DNA from 3 places in the Alteromonas sp. G5_S2_22_S1 genome. Region 1 is predicted to be linked to each of the others. Evidence: predicted binding sites of a transcription regulator. Region 1 holds the regulator's gene; each other region holds the start of a gene.
The links. The regulator FNR, encoded in region 1, switches genes on or off when oxygen is low (the NO sensors DNR and NnrR bind a similar motif). The targets are predictions, from matches to a motif close to TTGATCTAGATCAA.

Region 1 (7,364 bases):
ACTTCAGGGTCTAATGTGGCGTGCAGTAAATGCTGATGGTACGTTAACCTATAGCTTTGTTGAGTCATTAGAAGCGTCTAAGCCGTTCTATGTGGTTCGTTTCATTGGTGGTTGTTTCGTGGTAGCGGGTATGCTCATTATGGCATACAACACATGGAAAACCGTTCGTGCACCTAAAGGCAGTATCGCTGCAGATCCAGCGACTCAGCCAGCGTAGTTAAGGAGACGAATAATGAAAAACGCACATGAGTTAATTGAAAAAAATGTCGGTCTGTTAACGGTATTAATTCTTATCGCTATCAGCTTTGGTGCCATGGTGCAAATTACGCCGTTGATGTTTCAACAGCAAACCATGGAACCGGTAAAAGGCTTACGTCCATATACCGCGCTTGAGCTAGAAGGCCGTGACATCTACATTCGTGAAGGCTGTGTAGGTTGTCATAGTCAGATGATCCGTCCATTTCGCGCAGAAACAGAGCGTTATGGTCACTACAGCGTTGCTGGTGAGTCAGTATGGGAGCACCCTTTCCTTTGGGGCTCTAAGCGTACTGGTCCTGACCTTGCACGTGTTGGTGGTCGTTACAGCGATGAATGGCATCGTGTTCACCTGCTTAATCCTCGTAACGTAGTACCAGAGTCGAACATGCCAGGTTTCCCTTGGCTTGCGGAAAACACGCTTGACGGCGAGTTAACAGCTAAAAAAATGGAAGTATTCCGTGGATTTGGTGTTCCGTATACCGACGAAGATATTGCGGGTGCGAAAGCGGCAGTAAAGGGTAAAACGGAAATGCAAGCCCTTATTGCTTATCTACAATCTCTTGGCACACATTTGAAATAATATGGATCAAGGAATTGTAGGCAGCATTTTTACTGTCATCGTCTTTGTAAGCTTCATCGGTGTTGTGTGGTGGGCGTTTAGCGGCCGCAACAAGAAGAAATTCGACGAAGCAGCAAACTTACCGTTTGCAGACGAAGAAAAAGAAAAATCAAAAGAAGATTAGCAGGAGTCTCGAACTCATGAGTATGTTTTGGACAATTTGGATTTCAGTGATAACCCTAGGGTTAATCATTGGTTGCTACTTCCTTCTACGCTGGACCCTTGCGAACAAGACCGGTGTACCTGAAGGTGAGTCAATGGGCCACAAATTCGATGGTATTGAGGAGTTGAATAATCAACTTCCTCGCTGGTGGACAATTATGTTCTACATGACCATCGTTTGGGGCTTTTTATATCTAGCGCTTTATCCTGGCCTAGGTGCATATGAAGGTATTTTGGGTTGGAAGAGTTCTAACCAAAATATTCAGTCGCTAGAAGAGTCAGTTCAGGCGCGTATTGACGCAAAAGAGCAAGGCTACCTAGTGGAGTATGACCGTGAACTTGATTTCGCTGCTGAGAAGTTCGACCCGATCTTCGAAGCCTACGCGCAAGTTCCTGTTGAAGAACTGGCTAAAGACCCAGAAGCAAATAAAGTAGGTCAGCGTTTATTCCTACAAAACTGCTCTCAGTGTCACGGTTCAGATGCACGTGGTCAGAATGGCGGCTTCCCTAACCTAACGGACAACGACTGGTTGTACGGTGGTTCAGGTGCGAAAATCGTAGAAACCCTTACGCTTGGTCGTCAAGCAGCAATGCCTGCATGGCTTGATGCTATGGGTGAAGACGGTATCGAAGAAGTCGTTAACTATGTACTTAGCTTAAGCGGTCGCGATGTAGACCCACAGCTTGCTGAAGCGGGTAAAGCGCGTTTCGCAGCATGTGCGGCATGTCACGGTATGGACGGTAAAGGTAATCAGGCACTAGGTGCACCAAACCTTACTGACAATATCTGGCTATACGGCGGCAGCCACAGAGCGGTCACTGAAACACTAACTTATGGTCGTAACGGTGTAATGCCTTCATTCAAGAAAACCTTGGGTGATGATAAAATTCACGTAGTTGCGGCGTACGTTTACAGCCTTTCAAATGATTAATGATTTAAATCATTAAATATCTCAAAAAGCCTCGTTACTACGGGGCTTTTTTTATGAGAAAATACAGACATATAATTTGCGTACGCTACAACGTTATAAAACGCGTATTTGTCGCTTAGCAGCACGTAGCACACATCCTATTTTAACTAACGTAAATAGTATAAATGCCTATATCCAACGCCATAGTTATGGTTATTGCTTTAACTGAGTTCTGTTTAAGCAGTATTAATACCTATGTTGTTAGCGTAGTAACCACGAGAAAAGTTGAATGAATAGACCCTGGTATAAAGAGTTTTGGCCCTGGTTTTTAATTGCCGTCCCTATCATTACCCTTATTATGGGTGGTGTACTGTTAAACCTAGCCATTTCCACTGAAGATAGTTTAGTGGTCGACGATTACTACAAAGAAGGGAAAGCGATTAATGCGCGCTTGGATAAAGAAGCCATAGCCCGTCGCATGAATATCACTACCGACTTAACCATTAAAGATGGAAGTATTGCCCTTGAGTTTCACTCTGGCATTCCACAAGACGGCAATGCGGTGAAACTTAACTTCTATCATGTAACGCTTGAAGAGCGTGATGTCAGCGTACTACTTAGCCGCGATGCTAGTGGTATCTACCGAGGGTATGTTGAAGAAAGCCTCGACGGCAAGTGGCGGGTCTCACTTACGCCTATTGACGATAGCTGGAAAATTCAAAATATCCTCTACCTTCCCCACGCTGGCAAAATGAAATTCAATCCATAATGGCCACGCACGACTGTTATCACTGTGGCCTGCCCATTGCGAGTCACGAGGAAGGAAAGTTTAATACAGTTATTCTAGGTCAGCAGCGCGATATGTGCTGCCCAGGCTGCTTAGCTGTTGCCGAAGCAATCGTAGACAACGGGCTTGAAGACTACTATCAATTCAGAACTGAGCCTGCGCAAAAATCTGACGATGGGATTCTTGAGACCCTCGATAAATCAAAAGTTTATGACGACCCGTCACTGCAAGAAGAATTTGTGTTCGAGGAAGGTCAAGATAAACAAATTCAACTGACCCTTGAGGGTATTACGTGTGCTGCTTGTGGCTGGCTTATTGAAAAGCAGCTGTCTAAGGTAGAAGGCATAAAGCAAGTGGCGGTCAACGTACAAGAGCGCCGCGCACTGGTTACTTGGTCTCCATTTCAAATCAAACTTAGCCAAATTCTTTCTACGCTCAAACGAATCGGCTACGTTGGCTCGCCTTTCCACCCCGATGAACACGAAGCCAGCTATAAGCGAGAACAAAAAACATTTTTAAAAAAACTGGGGCTTGCCGGCATCATGACTATGCAGGTGATGATGCTAATGACCGGGCTTTATTTCGACTGGTTCGGGGCTATAGAACTTGAAACTCGTCAGTATTTCTACTGGGTAGCCCTGACACTTACCACCCCTGTAGTGCTTTATTCAGGCAGTACGTTTTATGTAGGCGCAGCAAAAGCCCTAAGTGCAAGAACAGTTAATATGGATGTGCCGGTCTCACTGGCTATTTTCGGCACCTATATTGCGGGAATTCGCTCTACGGTACTAGAGCAAGGTGAAGTGTATTTCGAATCGATCTGTATGTTCATCTTTTTGTTGCTACTCAGTCGCTTTTTAGAGCATCGCAGCCGTCAACGTGCTGCGCAAATATCCGCCAATATGATGCAATACGTGCCTGTGTCTGCCACTAAGCTAGAAGCTAACGACAGCGTAACAGAATGTTTAGCAAAGCAGTTAAAAATAGATGACATTGTACTGGTTAAGCCAGGGGAAACCATTCCCATAGACGGTTTGGTAACACAAGGGAGCGCTGCCGTTGACGAGTCGATGCTTACCGGCGAATTCAATCCGGTGCGAAAGTCAGCCAATAGCACCGTTTATGGCGGTACTGTTTGTCAGGACGGCACATTAACGGTAAAAGTTACTCAGACACTTAAAAATGCGTTGGTAAATCAAATTGTCCGCCTTCAGGCAAGCGCTATGGCGAGTAAGCCTAAAGCGGCACAATTAGCCGATAACTTTTCCCGTTATTTCGTGAGCGCCGTACTGGTTATCTCAGCGTTAACTTACGGGTTTTGGTACGTAAACGGCAGTGACGATGCCTTTTGGATCACTATATCTGTGCTGGTAGCAACCTGTCCTTGCGCGTTAGGTTTAGCCACGCCTTCAGCGCTAACCTGCGCTATGGCGAAATTAAACCGCCAAGGCATTTTGCTAAAACGCGCCGACGCCCTCGAGCAGATCACTAATATCGACACCATAGCATTGGATAAAACCGGCACCCTGACTCAAGGCAAGTTTACGATTTCCAATGCGTGGTTTGCTGACGGAATTGATAGCGAAAGCGCTATGGCGATAGCCTGCGCGCTTGAAGCTCGTTCCGAACACCCAATCGCGAAGGCCTTTAACGGTAAGGTATCACACAAGGTGGATAATTTTACCGTAACGCCTGGGGGTGGCATTAGCGGTGTAATCAATGATACACATTTTTCAATGGGCTCTGCCGCATTTAGCCTGGCTAACTTACCATCATCAGATACTTACCCATCAGCCAATGTATTTTTAACAGTAAAAGGGCAAATCATTGCTGCTTTTGAAGTACGTGACACCCTTCGTGACGATACCCATGAAACTCTAGATATCTTGTCGCAAAGCCATACCCTTGCGGTATTAAGTGGTGACACCCAACAAAACGTTGATACGCTAACCGCGCCTTTGCCCATAAAAACGGCGAAAGGCGGCTTAACACCTGAACAAAAATACGAAGCGGTTCAGCAAATGCAGCAAGGGGGAGCCAAAGTAATGATGATGGGCGACGGCATTAACGATGCACCTGTACTTGCCAGTGCAGATGTTGCCATTGCAGTGGGTAACGCAACGGACGTTGCCAAAACGGCTGCTGACGTTATATTGCTGGGCGATCAACTGTTATCTGTACCAGCGCTAATTAAAACCTCACATCAAGTGAAACAGAAAATAAGACAAAACATCGGCTGGGCTGTGGGATACAACCTTTTAATATTGCCTTTCGCCGTGTCTGGTTTACTTTCTCCATGGATGGCGGTTGTGGGTATGTCATTAAGCAGTATCATTGTAGTTACAAACTCAACGCGACTTTTGAGCAAATAGCATGAGTATTATTTACGTATTAATTCCTATCGCCATCATTATTGTGGCAGTCGCTATTGTCATTTTCTTTTGGGCGGTAAAAACCAATCAGTTCGAGGATTTAGACCGCCAAGGCTATAGCATTCTTTTTGACGATGACTTATCGCCAGAAGAGAAAAAACTGGCCGAACAGCGCAAACAAATACAAGAAGATAAGGCAGCAAAAAGCCAAGAAGATAATGGACGGGATTAATTACTTTTCTGCCTTTCTTATAGGTTTAGCAGGAGGCGTACATTGTGTAGGCATGTGCGGCGGTATTGTTGCAGCGCTTAGAGTGGTATCGCCAAAGGGGGCATCGGTATTGCCCTACACCCTCGCCTACAACATGGGACGCATTACTAGCTATACACTAGCAGGGGCCATTACCGGTGCGCTTGGAAAAATAGCTGCTGACTTCGTACCGCTTGCTAATTATGCCCTCTCTCTTCTAAGCGGCATCATGTTGCTTTTACTCGCTTGTTACTTAGGGAAATGGTGGACGGGTTTATCGGTCTTAGAAAACGCGGGCAAAGGCCTGTTTGCAAAGCTTCAGCCTTTATCAAAACGATTTCTTCCTTTCAAAACGCCGTTAAGCGCGGTTCCCTACGGCTTTGTATGGGGCTGGCTACCATGTGGATTGGTCTATTCAACGCTAACCTGGTCTCTGGCAGCGGGTAATGCATTGCAAGGCGCTGGCATTATGTTTTTCTTCGGTTTGGGAACGTTACCCACATTGTTAGCCGCAAGTGCCGGTAGCCAGTATCTTGTTCAAAGCTTTCAGCACAGCTATGTGAGACAAGTCATAGCTGTGATAATGGCCATATATGCCACTTATCTAATTTATGGCGCATTCATGTGAAAATGCGTGTACTATAATCATGTGTACATTAAGAGAGTCAGTCTTATGAGCAAAGGAAGCGAATTTTCAATACATTGTCAGAACTGTAGTTTCAGTCACCTCTGTTTACCTGTTGCATTGAATAAGACAGAAATAGAGTCTCTCGACGATATCATAGAGCGCAAAAAGCCCCTTCATAAAGGTGATACCCTTGTTCAAACCGGCGATAAGTTTGAGTCGTTATATGCAGTAAGAACCGGGTCATTTAAATCGTTTGTGACTAACTCTGAAGGTGAAGAGCAAATAACGGGGTTTCACTTTCCCGGTGACATCATTGGCTTTGATGCCCTTCGAGAAAACAAGCACCAAAGTTACACAATGGCTCTAGAAACCGCCATGGTGTGCGAGTTGCCCTACGAAACGCTTGACGAAATGTCGATGCAGTTTCCTAAATTACGCCATCAAATTATGAGCTTTATGAGTGCAGAGATTAAACATGATCACGATTTGATAATGCTTCTCAACAAACGCACGGCTGAAGAACGCCTTTTGTATTTTATCTCTCATTTATCTCAGCGTTTTGAAGAACGCGGTTTTTCACACAGAGAATTTCACCTTACGATGACGCGTAACGAGATAGGTAACTATCTTGGCTTAACGATAGAGACCATCAGTCGCTTATTAAGTCGTTTCCAAAAAGAAGATATTATTAAAGTTGATGGTAAACTTATTACGATTGTGGACTTTGAACGCCTTAATACCAAGCTAGAAGTGCTTAACGGCCCGAGTATAGTGTGTAACGGCTAACGTGGTCTAACTCGGTTAAATAGTGTTATCTTCCTAAAAGCGCGCATTCAGCGCGCTTTATAATCCTACTTCCAAAACCTTTTTTACCCATTAGTGCCAATGCCGCAGTCACTATACATTGTTGCTTGCCTTGCAATATAAAATACTTGATCTAAAACAACTTACGTTTTCCACATTGTCGTTTATAGTTAGTAAGAGTTACTGTTGAACGTTACCGTTCACACAGCCACGACCAAACTTCGTATTAGGGGGAGTTATGATTGAGTGTAAACGAATCCTTGCGGTAGTCGATGCCGAGCGAGATAACCAGCCCGCGTTAAGTCGCGCTTATGAATTAGCATCAAAGACCGGGGCCTCTGTAACTGCGATTATGGTGGTTTACGACTTGTCTTATGATATGACCACTATGTTAAGTCCAGATGAGCGAGAAGCCATGCGAGATGCTGTTACCAATGAGCATGCTAAATGGCTCTCTGGGCAGCTTAAAGAACAAGGCTTCGGTGAAACTGACATCGTGGTTGAATGGAACAATCGTGCCTACGAATCGATTATCTATTACACACTTAAGAATCAAATTGACCTTGTTGTAAA
Region 2 (7,364 bases), on a different contig from region 1:
AGTCTGTCCAACCTACAATAGAATTAAGCGGGGAGCGCAGCTCGTGAGATATACTCGCCAGAAACTGATCTTTGGCTTTATCTAGCTCTTCTAGCTTACTTATCTGTTTGTCCAATGACGCTTTCAAGCTTAGCGCATAAGGAATAAATAGATGATCAAACCCTTCTATAATTAGCTTGTCATCTTCGCTCCATTCGACTGACTCATCAGCCACACTCTGCAAATACATGTCAAAAGAGTTGCGTGGTGTAAGCGACTTTCCAACGTCTTTTTTCGCCGCTTCTTTACCGGCCCAACGAATTGTTTTATCGCGCTGTTCACGGAACCACACTGTGAAGTACCCAAGCTTAGCCGACACGCAGGAGATATACATACCCCGTATACCATTTAAAGCACAACCATCCGACACTTCATTGGCTAAACGATTTACTGCTAACGACTGCTCAGAGTCGATAATTGAGTATTTATTGAGTAGCTGCGTAAGGGTTTTCTCTGACGGGGTTTTACCCACATAGTAATTACCCGTTGGCGTAATTACCGCCATACCACAGGCATCAGCCACGTCGAGTAAAGCGGTTTCTTTTTGAGAAATAGCCTCAAGCGGATTAGAGTAAGATGTAAGTTGATGCACGATATTGTTCAGCTTTCGCTGGCGCATCTGGAACTGCTCTTTTCTAGTGTGAAGTGCTTTGGTGTGCATTTGCCAAGCATAAAGGTGTCCAAGGGACTCACACACTAAGCGTTTCTTTTGATCGATGTACTTAGGCTCACTGTTGTGACATGCTAGCAAGCCCCATAGTTTACCCTCAAATACTAACGACACAGAAAATGAAGAGCGTATGCCCATATTTTTTAAGTATTCGATATGAACAGGAGAGACAGACCTCACCATGGACATAGACAAATCTAATGGCGGGCGCTCGGCTTCGAGTATTGAGGGTTGCAATGGTGTAGGCTGCTCCTCGACATCAAATACACATCGCACCCGGTTTTTCAGATAGAGTTCGCGCGCTTGTTTAGGAATGTCAGAGGCAGGAAACTTTAACCCCTTAAATGAACGAGAAATTGACTCACAGGCTTCACCTATGACCTCCCCGCAATATGCATCATCAAATTGATAAACCATCACCGAGTCGAAGCCGATATACTGTTTAAATACCTTCGCTATTGCATCTGCAACATCGCCAATCGACTCTTTATCGTCGACGTTAGGTAGTAGCGCGCGAATGTCAACATCCATCGGCACCCACTGCTGCGCGGCCTCATAACTTAGCTGTGGTGTTGGCTCTAGCTCTATCACTAATAGCCCGTTAGAGTCGAAGGCTACACCGCTGCCCTCTTTTTCCCAGTTATCAAGCCACAATGCATTTTTTGCAAACTTCCACTGATAAGCATGGCGAACACTTTCGCCTTTTAACGCATTGTGAATAGTTTTAAACGTGGGCGCATCCGGAGAAGGAATATCAATGAGTTCGGTAACAAGCGTTTCACCTGCAACAATCTCTACTTTGAATAAATCTTTTATGTTCTCACTGAATACTTGTACTTTTTTGGTATCGGGATTTATCGCGATTACGTAACCGAAACTTTGAACGCTTTCGATAAGATGAATAGCTTCGTCTTCGCAGTTTTGAAGTGAAGACTGAGAAATGTGATTTTGATGCATTACCTTACGCCGAGAAATAAAGAAAGCGTGCTTTCATGGTTGGAGTGTTGAACGTTGTCACGATAACAACTTACCAAGAAAAAATCATTCAATATCGAAGAAACTCGCCTAATTAAGAAACACTAATCTGTGAATTAAAAAAAGCTAACAGAGCCAAATAAAACTTGTATTTTTTGATCTGGCGCAATAAACTTTCAGTAAATTCTGAAACTTCTGGAATATAAAAATGAAGATGACGCCTTTAATTACTTCTGCTGTTATGCACTTTGGCGAAATGGGAAGTCGCTGGGGTTTTAATAGAACGGTGGGGCAAATACTTGCTCTTATTGTTCTTAATGAAGAGCCAATTTCGGCACAGGAGATTGCTGATGCGCTGAATATCTCCAGAGGCAATACAAGTATGGGCTTAAAAGAGCTTCAGTCGTGGCGTTTGGTTAAGCAGCACCATGTTCCAGGCGAAAGGAAAGAGTTTTTTGTGCCTGCAGGTGATATCTGGACATTGGCTAACCGGGTATTTGAAGAGCGCAGGAAGCGAGAGATAGATCCAACCATGAGCTTACTTCGGGATTTGTTACTTGATGCACCTGCCAATGAAAAAGAAGCAAACGCTCAACATAAACTGAACGAAATTCACGATTTACTCGAATCAATTACGGCATGGTCCGAAGAGCTTCAAAATCTTGGACCTGAAAAGCTTAACACGCTGATGAAGCTAGGTTCTGGCGTAGGCCGTATGCTTGAGCTTAAGGACAAGCTTCTTCCGGGAAAAAACAGCGTTAACTAAGGGGGCTCTCTGTGGATGCATTCTTGCTGTCTCGTTTACAATTTGCGTTAAATATTAGTTTCCATATTTTATTTCCAACCATCACTATGGCAATGGGATGGTTTTTATTTTACTTCAAACTGCGCTCTAACATTTCAGGTCATCCTGTATGGATGCGTATGTATCGTTTTTGGGTACGTGTTTTTGCGCTAAGCTTCGCCTTAGGCGTAGTAAGCGGCGTTACCATGTCATTTCAGTTTGGTACTAACTGGCCAGGCTTTATGGAAAAAGTCGGCAATGTGGCAGGCCCCCTGTTAGGCTACGAGGTACTTACCGCCTTTTTCTTAGAAGCTACTTTTCTTGGCATTATGCTATTTGGCATACGTCGGGTGCCCAATTGGTTACATACTGCATCTACTCTTATCGTAGCGCTTGGCACCACAACTTCAGCGTTTTGGATATTAGCACTAAATAGCTGGATGCAAACTCCACAAGGCTTCGAGGTAGTTGATGGCGTTGTGTATGCCACAAACTGGAAAGAAATTATCTTCAACCCCTCTTTCCCCTACCGCTTTGTACACATGATGTTGGCATCGGGCCTAACCGCTAGTTTCTTAATTGCCGGCTTGTCTGCTTATCGCATGTTAAAAGGTGACGACAAATTAGCCCCTAAACTTGCGCTTAAGACAGCAACTTACACAGCAGCAGTGTTAATTCCGCTACAAATATTTGCAGGCGACATGCACGGTTTAAATACCCTTGAACATCAACCGCAAAAAGTAGCGGCAATGGAAGGGCTTTGGGAAACCACTGAAGGTGCCCCCTTGCTACTTTTCGCCATACCCGATGAGGAAAGCAAAGAGAACCATTTTGAAATTCCCATTCCTTATGGCGCAAGTTTGATTCTTACTCACGAGCTTAAAGGCGAGATTAAAGGGCTTAATGAGTTCGAGGGAGAGCATCCGCCAGTTGCCCCTGTATTTTTTGGTTTTAGAGTCATGGTGGGCATGGGCATGTTGATGCTTGCTGTCTCGTGGCTGGGTAGTCTTTATCTTATGCGCAATAAAGCGTTTCCTCTGTGGCTTAAGCGCACGTTTGCGGGCATGGCGTTTAGCGGTTGGATAGCGACCCTTGCCGGTTGGTACGTGACCGAGATTGGAAGGCAACCTTACTTAGTCAGCGGCGTATTGAAAACCGCTGATGCGGTAACCCAGCTACCGCCTGGTAATATTGCCCTATCGTTTACGCTGTACTTGGTTATTTATACGGTCTTGCTAATAGCATACATGGGAACCTTAATGCTGATGTGTAGAAGAGCCGTAGAAATTGAAGAAATTACTACTGAGGAACGGGAAGTGGCTAAAGCAAAAATGCAGCCCAGCGAACCCGATCCTAGTACGGTTTAGGGAGAGCCATTATGTTTGAGGATGTATCAGCTGAAATGCTTGGTAATATTTACGTGGGTCTTCTTGGGCTATCGGTAATGCTGTATGCCATTTTGGACGGCTATGATTTGGGCGTGGGCGTATTAATCCCGCCTCGTACCGAGGCGTTTCGCGATGATATGATAGCGTCTATTGGGCCCTATTGGGATGCGAATGAAACATGGTTGGTGCTCGCTATTGGATTGCTCTTAATTGCCTTTCCTGAAGCACATAGCGAGTTTCTACAAACCTTGTACCTACCGGCCACATTTATGCTGCTAGGCTTAATACTGCGCGGGGTTGCGTTCGACTTTCGAGCAAAAGTGGTGCAGGTTAAAAAACGTAAATGGGACTTGGTGTTCAAATACGGTTCGTTACTAACCACTCTTGCTCAAGGTTATATGCTGGGTATTTACGTGACCGGGCTTCGCACTGATATATGGGCGCAAGGCTTTGCACTTTTAGCCGCTTTTGGTGTAACCGCGGCTTACGCTTTTATCGGGTCTTGCTGGTTAATTTTAAAAACCGAAGGTGAACTTCAGCAAAAAGCATACTACTGGGCACGCAGAGGATTAGGCGTTCTCGCCGTTGGCATTATTGCAGTAAGTATTGCTAATCTTACGCTGCATGATGATGTTAGGGCGCTATGGCTATCTGCGCCATGGGGATATGTGTTATTCGCTATTCCTTTGGCTAGCTTTGCTTTATTAGCACTATGCGGGGTGTTATTGAAAAAGTTACCCGATGCTAATGGTAAGGGCGAGTGGCTACCCTTCTTTATAGCGTTGCTTGTGTTTTTATTGTGCTTTAGCGCCTTTGCAATAAGTTACTATCCGTTCATTATTCCTGGGCAAATGACGGTTTCAGAGGCATTAAGCGATGCTAACTCTCTGAGGTTTCTACTAGTAGGTGTAGTCATTGTCGTGCCGATCATTCTTGCCTATACCGCGATGGTTTATAAGATCTTTTCAGGTAAGTCTGAAAAACTATCGTATTATTAACCGCAGGTTGATTGCCTGAAGAACGCAATGATCAAACGGCGTTAGGAAGATTGCTGCAGTTCGCGATCTTCAATCAGTTCTAGCAATAGTGAACATCACTGAGAGTCAGTGGTGTTCACTTTCTCTTCAACGCTATACTAAATATGTGTGATAGCGATCTCATACTTGCTTAAAACCCTTAATTGGCAGTGTTCACCCGCTGTGGTGTGTTTCCACAAACGCACCCCTTGCCTAATGTTTTAAAAATGATCCTTTCACCGAGATAAAGTATACCAATAACTAATGGTGTTAGATCTAATTAAGTCTACACTTAGGTGGTAAACAAAACTTAATGCTGAAAAGCTGCTAATATTTTGTTGACATCAAACTGTAATATTACTATATTTTATTTGGGGAATTTTTTAATAGAAGGAGCCAACATTATGGAAAACGTATTCCATTCAATCTCACGGTTCTTCAAGCGCGCGCACCCCTATCCGGTAGCTCATTATATCGGCCGCAAAAATGCGCAGCGTATCTTAGGATGTAAAATCAAAAAGAAATCCAAGATATTCGCCGAACAGCACGTTGAAGACCAAAATCATTAAATTTATATGGGGCCCGTAAAACCGGCCCCATTTTTTATGGTTTCTCATGTTCCTATAGCTAAAGGTGGTTGAGCGGCACCGATGTAGTATATTTGATTTGCTCCATAGCGAAGCTAGAGTTAACGTCTGAAAACTCAAGACCGTTCACAAGGCGTTTGTAGAAGTGGTCAAAGCAGTCCATGTCGGTTACCAAAACTTTCAGCAAGTAATCGTATTCCCCCGACATACGGTAGCACTCTACCACCTCATCAAAAGAAGCCGCGTGTTTAGCAAAAGACGCTAGCCATTTTCCATCGTGCCGCCCGGCTTTTACTTGTACAAACACGGTCATCGTTAGGCCTAACTGCCTGGCCTGCAATAGGGCTACTCGCTTAGAAATAATCCCCTTTTCTTCAAGCTTTTGAATGCGGCGCCAGCATGGCGTTACGGTTAAACCCACTTGTTGGGCAATCTCTGCAACGGGCATGTCGCCATTGTGTTGCAGCAACCCTAAAATTGCCTTGTCCGTAGCATCTATTCCGTTTTGTTTATCATTGCGCATGGTGATGTATTGTTCTCATACAAATATTATTGGGCGTACGTTGGCGTAGAGCTTACCCATTCTTTGATATGCCGGGCCTTTCTAAAGGCTTGCTAGCGGCTTTCTATACCCCCTATCTTAAATCCACCACGGCTGACTAAAGTCTATATTTTCCGGCGCAATCTCGTATTGAAACGGCGGCGTAAACACGCTCCAAAACGCGTCTTCAAGATCTTTATCTACTATCTGTAGTTGACCGCTTTCGCGATAGCCACTTAGCAACGCCTTATAGGCATCAATAGGCATTTGAGGGTTAGATTGTCGAAAGATAACGCGCCCGCCGAATTCCTTGAACATAGCTTTTTCTGCTTGGTACTGCATAACTTGTTTCGCCGCTACTTCTTCTATGGATTTAGACGCGCCTTCACCGGAGAATTGATCGCCAAACTTTTCTGTAAACTTGCTGACAAGCGCTTGGTTTAACGTGATGCCTTTTTGCGCAGCATAATCATTTAAAACCAATTCATAAATTCTATTAGACGCATTTACGCGAATAAGGTAGTTGAGCATTTCACCGTAACTTTCTTTGGCCTGCGCTTTTATTTCTTTACGCTCTTTTTCGCTAGGCATCACATCCGCACGTGTTACACGGGTTTTAAGCACAATGGCTAAAACATTTTTCTCTGCCTGTTGCTCTGCGACCGGTTCTGCGTTGGCAAACTGTGGGGTGAGTAACAAAGGCGCGCTAAGTAATGAAAAAAGAAAGCCAGATATAATGCGCATGACATACTCCCTTAAAATATCTGTAAAGAAGATAATTGGTACGGTGAGTAAAGCATTAAAGACTATCATCGCGCAACACTTGTAACCCGAAGGGTATAAACGCGGTAGATGAAGTGTCATTGAGAAAGGTGTTCAGGGCGTAGTTTGCGAGAAAGAATTTAAACCGCAACAAACCCGAGCTTTTATACTCGTGATGAGCAATAAGCCCTTTGAATAGGAATAGAAAGAAAAACGGCGGTCAAATGACCGCCGTTTTTGAATTCTTAGATAGCTTGCACGTTAGCAGCTTGAAGACCTTTTTGACCTTCTTCAACTTCAAATTCTACTCGCTGACCTTCTGGAAGCGTTTTGTAACCGTCAGAGATAATCGCACGGAAATGAACGAATACGTCCTTGCCGCCATTATCTTGTGTTAGAAAACCGTAACCTTTATCAGCGTTGAACCACTTAACTGTGCCTGTAACTTTAGACATGTCGTATAGACCTCAAATATCGTATTAAATTGCGCATAAGCGCGTGTAACTTAGTTTCTTTAGAGTCTTCAAATGGGCGGAGTATTGGGTCTTACTTACGAATGGACAAACAACTTACAACAAATTACCGGGTAACTCGAGTGGTTT
Region 3 (7,364 bases), on a different contig from region 1:
AATTAATATAAGTAAATGGTTGGTTTCGCTTCCGCGAACGCGCACTTCAGTTAAGCCGCCTGGGCTACCAGATTGAGCTAGGCTAACGCCCGGCAAACCGCGAATAAGGTCGGTTAGTTGCAGTGCACCTGAAGCTTGTATATCGCTTTCGGTGAGTACTGAAACAGAGCCGGGAAGTTTCGTTAACGATATGGGCAAACGCGTTCCGGTTACGGTAAGCGTTTCAATATCTTGGTTGAGTGTTTGAGAGTAAGCAGGTGTGCTTAAGCACGAGAGAACCGCAGCACTTAGCGCTGCTTTATTAAAATATGTACGCATGGTTTTTTATATTTTCTTTGATGCACTCCGCCCGAGCACATGTTTAAGGGAAGCGTTCTATTTGCTAATTTTGAGGCTACAAGCAAACGACACCGTGAGGCACAGGCCGGTATCCGGGCTTACTCACCGTCACATTTAAAGTGATAGCTCTTTTGCCTTCCCATCTAATAGTGTTTACTAGCGCAAAAGCGCGCTCACTTACAAAAGACAGTGGCGTATGAAAAGAAAACGACATAGCGTTGAGTTTACCGTTGCGGGGGCAGCATCAGTTTTCCACTGATTTCCCGTTTAACCCTAGTTATCGTCGTCATCGGTTGATAAACAAGGGCACCTACGCGTGGGCGATTATATAGAAGTTAAAAATTGATAGCGAATACAGTTTTTTATACCTTACGCCTTTTCGTTGTCTTTAATACACTGCGAAAAGGCGTAGTGAAAAAGCACGTGTTAAATGGGCTAATAGCCCAATTTTAATGAAGGCTCTTGAAGCGCAGATAGCTGCTCTTTTAATGCAAGAATTTGTCCTTCCCAATATTTATCTTCTGCAAACCAAGGGAACGCACGGGGGAACGCAGGGTCTTCCCAGCGTCTTGATAGCCACGCCATATAGTGCACCATACGCATGGCGCGAAGGGGCTCGATAAGCGGAAGTTGCGACGTGTCGAAGGTGTGAAACTCCTCGTAAGCTTCAACTAAGGTATCAAGCTGCAAAAGCTGCTGTTGACGGTCGCCGCTTAGCATCATCCATAAATCCTGAATGGCTGGGCCCATACGACAGTCGTCAAGATCGACAAATGTCGGGCCGTCTCGCCATAAAATATTACCCGGGTGACAGTCGCCGTGTAAGCGAATGGAAGTGGTGGGCTTATACGCTTCTTTGGTGGCAGAAATGACGGGATTTAATATGGCAAAAAATGCGGTTTTTAAATGATCAGGTAGCAAAGTACTTTGCTCGAGCACTTGTTTTGGCTCGTTGAGATAGCTTTCAACATCAATGGAAGGGCGAGAAGTAAATGCTTTGGAATGAGCGACACGATGAATGCGACCTATAAAGCGGCCCATCCACTCGAGTTGGTCAAGGTTATCATTTTCAAATTGTCTGCCGCCAACAGAGGGAAACAGCGCAAAGCGGTAGTCGGTCTCACCTACTTTGTGATGGTGCAACGTACTGCCGTTTATGGCAATAGGCGCGGCCAAGGGAATTTCATTCTCTATAAGTTCTTGAGCAAACTCATGCTCTTCGCTGATTTGAGTGTCGCTCCAGCGGCCTGGGCGATAGAACTTGGCAACGTAACGCTTGCCATCTTCGGCAAGAAATTGGTAAACCCGGTTTTCATAGCTGTTAAGCGCTAACAAGCCGCTTTGAAGAAAAATGCCCTGGCTTTCCAGGGCATCTAATATGGTATCTGGGCTAAGCCCAGAGAAAGAAAAATCTGTCATCGATAAAGGAACTTCGTTGGTTCATCAACCGTAACCGTTTCTCCATCAATTGTGGTGGTTACACTGATAAAAATATCGGTAACCGTATCTTCCAGATTATAGGCGTCGGTTGCAACTGAAATCGGTGTGCTGTAAACCGCACCACCGACAACCGTAACCGTTTGCTCACCTATGTATTCGTAATCAGGTAGCCCTTTCACTGCAATAGTGTAGGTTTGGGTTTGCTGAGTTTTATTTAAAACCTTAATGGTATATACGTTTTCTATCAGGCCTTCATTGGTTTCACGGTATAGCGAGTTTCTGTCGCGAATAATGTCCACCTCGGTGGGGCTTCGCGTCCAAATGTTGGCAAATAGTAAGCCTGTCATAACGATAAGCACTACAAAATAGCCAATCAGCTTAGGGCGTAAAACGTGCGTTTTACCGCCGGCCAGTTCTTCTTCTGACGTAAAACTAATCAGGCCTTTGGGGTAACCCATTTTATCCATAACGCCGTTACAGGCATCGACACAGGCACCACAGTTAATGCACTCGTATTGAAGGCCGTTACGAATATCAATGCCAGTGGGGCACACTTGTACGCACAGGTTGCAATCAATGCAATCGCCTAAGCCTTTCTCTTTTACCTGCTCGTGACTAAGTTTCCGGGGGCGCGGCCCGCGCTGCTCACCTCGATTTGCGTCGTAAGATACAGTGAAGGTATCTTTGTCGAACATGGCTGACTGGAAGCGGGCATAAGGGCAGATATGAGTACACATGATTTCTCGCATATAACCCGCGTTACCATAGGTACAGACTGCAAAGAAAATAACCGAAAAGCCCGCCCAAAAGCTTGTGTCAAAGGTAGCAAAGTCAATAAATAAGGCACCAATGGGGGTAAAGTAACCCACAAAAGTTAAGGCAGTAAGCAAGGCAACTAATACCCACGCTGTGTGTTTGGCTGTTTTCCTTAGAAATTTATCTACGTCCATTTTACGCGCATCAAGCGCTATGCGCTTATTGCGTGGGCCTTCGAATTTCTCTTCAAACCACGTGTAGATATAAACCCACGTGGTTTGTGGGCACATAAAGCCACACCACACTCGCCCTGCAAAGGTTGTCACAAAGAAAAGTGCAAAGGCCGAAACAATGAATATATAGGCTAATAAAGTAAGGTCTTGAGGCCATAAAGTAAGCGAGAAAATAGTAAACCGCTGCTCACCAATATCTAGTAGAACCGCCTGGTGGCCGTTGTATTGAATCCATGGAATAACGGCAAACAAGGCCAAAAAGAAAAGGCCAAAGAAACGTCTGAAGGTTTCAAGAGGCCCCTGAACGGCGCGCACATAAATACGGCTGCGTGAATCATGGCGCTTACCCTCTGCACCACCTTTCGGCTTATGCACTTTTACCGGCGTAACGGTCTTTACCGGTATTTTTTCATTCATAGCTTAACCTTATGTAGATGTAGCGAACTGCCTGCGCAGTATAACTGCGATCTCAACATCGTATTTAATATAGATCAATAATGGGGCGTATGATCTAACTTTTAGGACTTTCAGTCAATACTGAAAGTTTAGAAATTTCACGAATGACATAGCGTAACGCGTTGATTTCTCGTTTAAGCGTAAACACTTTTATACAGCTCGTGAAAATCGTTCTAGATGCGTACTACTATACATGAGTATAGATTGTCGTATTTACAGATAAACCCGTAAGCCATTAATATCGGCGACAATATTATGGTCAAATACTGTCTAAATCATGTACATTAGACTTACTCTAAAATGGAATTTGGCAAAAAGAAGTTAGGTGATCTGTTTTTAAGTTGTGTGTAACTTGAAGCTATTTGTTTAAAACGTGCGTCAACGTTAACTGGGAAGTTATGTTAAGGTTCTTTATTATCGCGGCTGAAATAATCGTTCTGGTTTTGGTACTGCGATCCCCGTTTGTTCAGTACCACTTTGAGGATATCCAACACTCAGTGTCAGATTGGCTTGTGGCTTTTTCTACCTTGCCAGAACGCAAAGAGTTAGGAAGCCTGCAGGATAAAATTAATATTGAGTTAAGCCCGCTGAAGCCCTATCAGCAAACCTACGTGAAGCAAATAACGGTTAGCAGTGCCAGTGTGAAGCGCTTCTACCTTACCTATTGTGAAAATGACGACATAAACCCAAATTTTACGGGAACTAAACGCGCTCAACTTTGCCTAATCATCAAGCAGTCACCGGTTATGCAGGTCGCCAAGCAAAACTAACCTAAGTTTAACTCTGTAGGTGTGTAGTGCGCAGGGCGATTATAGTTCGGACAAACTATTTTTAAAGCTTGCTAACTTATGGTCGAATCGACTGAATTTAGGAGCATAAAAGTGAATAAACTACGTACTTTTTCTTGTTTGAGTTGCGCCGCAGCAGTAGGTTTACTAGCGGCTCTTGCTCCCTCCCAGGCAGCGGAAGTCAACATTACGTGGGAAGAGCCTGAATCTTACAGCGATGTAAGGCCAACCAATGAATCGCGCAAACGTTTTCGCGAACGCACGTTAGAAGAGCTTGAGTCCCATATTGCAGAGCTAGCGAGTAGCTTACCGGAATCACAAGTGCTCTCTATGACAGTGACTAATGTAGACCTTGCCGGACAGGTATGGCCGAGCCAGTTTGTCGGCTTTGGCTCAGGTGCGGGAAGCGACGTTCGCATTATCAAACGCATCGATATACCGCGCATGACCTTTAGCTACACGTTAGCCAGCGAAGATGGCAAGGTGATTTTAAGTGCAAAAGATGTGAAGCTTAAAGATATGGATTTTATGGAGTCGAATATTCGTCGCAACCGAACAGAGTCCTTATCTTATGAGAAAGCCATGTTGAATGACTGGTTTTCCGATACTTTTTCTACGCAAGTTGCCGCAACGAATTAGGGCAGCTGCAGAGCATATTGCAAGCAGAGACTTAAGGCAATAAAAAAGGTCACTTCAATGAAGTGACCTTTTTTGTGCCTTCGGCTTATCAGAAGTAGATAAGCCGAGCTTAGCTGTTATATTTTAAAGGTAATCAAACTCATTACCTGAAACGGCGAGGGTACTTTCTGGGCCTGCTTTATATGCGGCTTTGTGAGCATCGCGACGTACAAGAATTCTCTCCACGTAGAAATCACGAGTTTTCATCTTCGATGCCGCGAGCACTGCATTGCCGACATGCTGAGCTTTGTCAGCCATACTGTACCAAAGTACGCCAATGAGTGAATACGCGCTGTAAGCTAGATAATCGCAGGCTGCTGAAGCTGCCGTAGTCGCATCCATACCTAAGCAATCAGCAGAAGAGGCGCGCCAATCATCAAGGATGCCTTGCGCAAGATTTTTCGCTTCGCTGTCTTGTATATCGCCAACTAAAGCAGAGAATGCCTTATAGGTCGCTTCCATCATTTGACCACCGTCGCGGGTTAGCTTTCGGCCTATTAGGTCAAGCGCTTGAATGCCGTTAGTTCCTTCATAAAGCATAGCAATGCGCACATCACGCATAAGCTGCTCCATTCCCCACTCGCGAATAAAGCCGTGGCCACCGAACACTTGAACACCTAAGCTTGTGGTTTCAAGGCCCATATCGGTCATAAAGGCTTTACAGATTGGCGTTAAGAATTGCAGAATCTTCTCTGCATCTTCTTTTTCTTGCCCTTCACCGAGCTTCTCAACGTCCATAAACTTCGCATAAAAAAGCGAAAGGGCGCGGCAGCCTTCTATCAGAGACTTTTGAGTAAGCAGCATTCGAGCTACGTCAGGTTGAAAGACAATAGGGTCAGCTTTGCCGTCTGGATTTTGAATACCTTGAGGCGCGCGAGACTGCACACGTTCACGTGCATAAGTCAGGGCACCCTGGTAAGACGCTTCTGCAGCCCCTAAACCTTGAAGGCCCACTTGGAAGCGCGCGTCATTCATCATGGTGAACATACAGGCTAGACCTTGGTTTTCTTCACCCACCAAGTAACCTTTAGCGCCGTCAAAATTCATCACGCAAGTAGGGCTCGCTTTAATTCCCATTTTGTGTTCAATACTGCCCACGGACAGGGTGTTTGCTTCACCTGGTTCATTGTTCGCATCTGGCAGGAACTTAGGTACTAAGAAAAGACTTATTCCTTTTACCCCTTTGGGCGCATCGGGAAGGCGGGCAAGCACAAGGTGAATAACGTTCGAGCTCCAGTCTTGGTCTCCAGCCGTGATAAATATCTTGTTACCCGTGATCATATAGCTGCCGTCGCCTTGTGGCTCAGCTTTGGTACTAAGTAAACTGAGATCGGTTCCCGCATGAGGCTCGGTAAGGTTCATGGTACCTGTCCATTCACCGCTAATCAGTTTGGCAAGATAAATATCTTTAAGTTCTTTGCTAGCATGCTTGGTTACCGCAAGGGTAGCGCTTTCTGTAAGCATGGTGGTTAAACGCCAGCTTAGGTTTGCTGCATTTAGCATTTCGTGAACAGGCACAGCCATCGTGTAAGGTAGGTCTTGGCCATCATACTCGGCTACCCCTAGCATGGCGTTCCAGCCATTGGCTACGTATTCTTGATAGGCATCAGCGAAGCCTTTTGGCGTGGTTACTTTCCCGTCTTCTAACTTACAGCCTTCTTCATCGCCTTCACGGTTTAAAGGGGCAACTACATCTAATGCAAACTTGGCACCTTGAGCAATAATTTCATTCGCCAATTCGCTATCAAAATCGGCTATGCCAAGCTTTTGGTAGTGGGCATCAAGTCCAAGCCAATCTTTTAATAAAAACTGAAAATCAGTTGTTGGGGCATGGTACAGAGGCATGGATGACTCCTTTTTCAAACAAGTGTTTTAATTTTGCCTATTATAGTCACAAAAAGCGTAGTCGGAATAGCCCGTTAAAGGAAAGTTAATAATAAATTTGTATTATGTTTGTAGCAGTGAATGTAAGAGGTGTCAGGGAGAATAAAGAGGGCATACGTGCTTGCGCTAAGTTAGCTTGCATTTCTAATTGGCACTGGCATGCTTAGGCGAACTTTATTAAATGCAACAAAAAGAGCGTGGTACACAACGACATGTCATCACAAGATGTAACTTCAAGCGCGGTTGAGAGCACTGATAATGGAACGTATAAACACGCCACACGTCCTGTGTGTATTGTAACAGGCGGAAGCTTGGGGATAGGGCATGCGGTATGTAAGCTTTTTAGTGAAAATGGCTACCAGGTGATTAATCTTGATATCAGAGACTTTGAACACGCGCTACCTAACACAACGTGGAAGCCCTGCGACGTAAGCGTGGTTAGCAACGTGGAAGCGGCAATTGCCGAGGTCTTGATAACGTATAAGCGTATTGACGCACTAGTGTGCAATGCGGGAATGCACGTTTCTGCCACTATCGAAGATACTGACGAAGCCTTGCTTGATAAGGTACTCAATCTTAATGTGAAAGGCGCCTACGCCGCTATTAAGTCTTGTTTACCTACCATGAAAGACCAGCGAAACGGTGCCATTGTGGTAATGGGGTCCGATCAATCTTTTGTTGGAAAGCGTAATTCATTTGCCTATGGGTTAACAAAGTCAGCACTCGCGTCGATAGCTAAAACTACAGCACTGGATTATGCGAGCTTTAATATTCGAGCGAACGCGGTTTG

Region 2: the regulator FNR is predicted to act here: its motif matches at 1,840-1,853, upstream of ACTRWF_RS14240 (GbsR/MarR family transcriptional regulator).
Region 3: the regulator FNR is predicted to act here: its motif matches at 3,250-3,263, upstream of ccoG (cytochrome c oxidase accessory protein CcoG).

The regions. Positions count from the first base shown of each region.
Region 1 is NZ_JBQKUJ010000005.1:18,885-26,248, reverse strand. It holds gene ccoN (cytochrome-c oxidase, cbb3-type subunit I) at 1-217, shown strand, start outside; gene ccoO (cytochrome-c oxidase, cbb3-type subunit II) at 233-838, shown strand; gene ACTRWF_RS07285 (cbb3-type cytochrome oxidase subunit 3) at 840-1,001, shown strand; gene ccoP (cytochrome-c oxidase, cbb3-type subunit III) at 1,018-1,971, shown strand; gene ACTRWF_RS07275 (FixH family protein) at 2,240-2,719, shown strand; gene ACTRWF_RS07270 (heavy metal translocating P-type ATPase metal-binding domain-containing protein) at 2,719-5,109, shown strand; gene ccoS (cbb3-type cytochrome oxidase assembly protein CcoS) at 5,111-5,341, shown strand; gene ACTRWF_RS07260 (urease accessory protein UreH domain-containing protein) at 5,328-5,987, shown strand; gene fnr (fumarate/nitrate reduction transcriptional regulator Fnr) at 6,033-6,773, shown strand; gene uspE (universal stress protein UspE) at 7,030-7,364, shown strand, end outside.
Region 2 is NZ_JBQKUJ010000013.1:90,354-97,717, reverse strand. It holds gene ACTRWF_RS14245 (ATP-binding protein) at 1-1,666, opposite strand, end outside; gene ACTRWF_RS14240 (GbsR/MarR family transcriptional regulator) at 1,893-2,450, shown strand; gene ACTRWF_RS14235 (cytochrome ubiquinol oxidase subunit I) at 2,462-3,835, shown strand; gene ACTRWF_RS14230 (cytochrome d ubiquinol oxidase subunit II) at 3,847-4,854, shown strand; gene ACTRWF_RS14225 (hypothetical protein) at 5,277-5,441, shown strand; gene ACTRWF_RS14220 (Lrp/AsnC ligand binding domain-containing protein) at 5,500-5,982, opposite strand; gene ACTRWF_RS14215 (hypothetical protein) at 6,100-6,744, opposite strand; gene cspE (transcription antiterminator/RNA stability regulator CspE) at 7,008-7,217, opposite strand.
Region 3 is NZ_JBQKUJ010000002.1:121,620-128,983, forward strand. It holds gene ACTRWF_RS02750 (TonB-dependent receptor domain-containing protein) at 1-318, opposite strand, end outside; cobalamin riboswitch at 406-668, opposite strand; gene ACTRWF_RS02755 (serine/threonine protein kinase) at 775-1,758, opposite strand; gene ccoG (cytochrome c oxidase accessory protein CcoG) at 1,755-3,185, opposite strand; gene ACTRWF_RS02765 (hypothetical protein) at 3,623-3,994, shown strand; gene ACTRWF_RS02770 (DUF3016 domain-containing protein) at 4,106-4,651, shown strand; gene ACTRWF_RS02775 (acyl-CoA dehydrogenase family protein) at 4,775-6,535, opposite strand; gene ACTRWF_RS02780 (SDR family NAD(P)-dependent oxidoreductase) at 6,787-7,364, shown strand, end outside.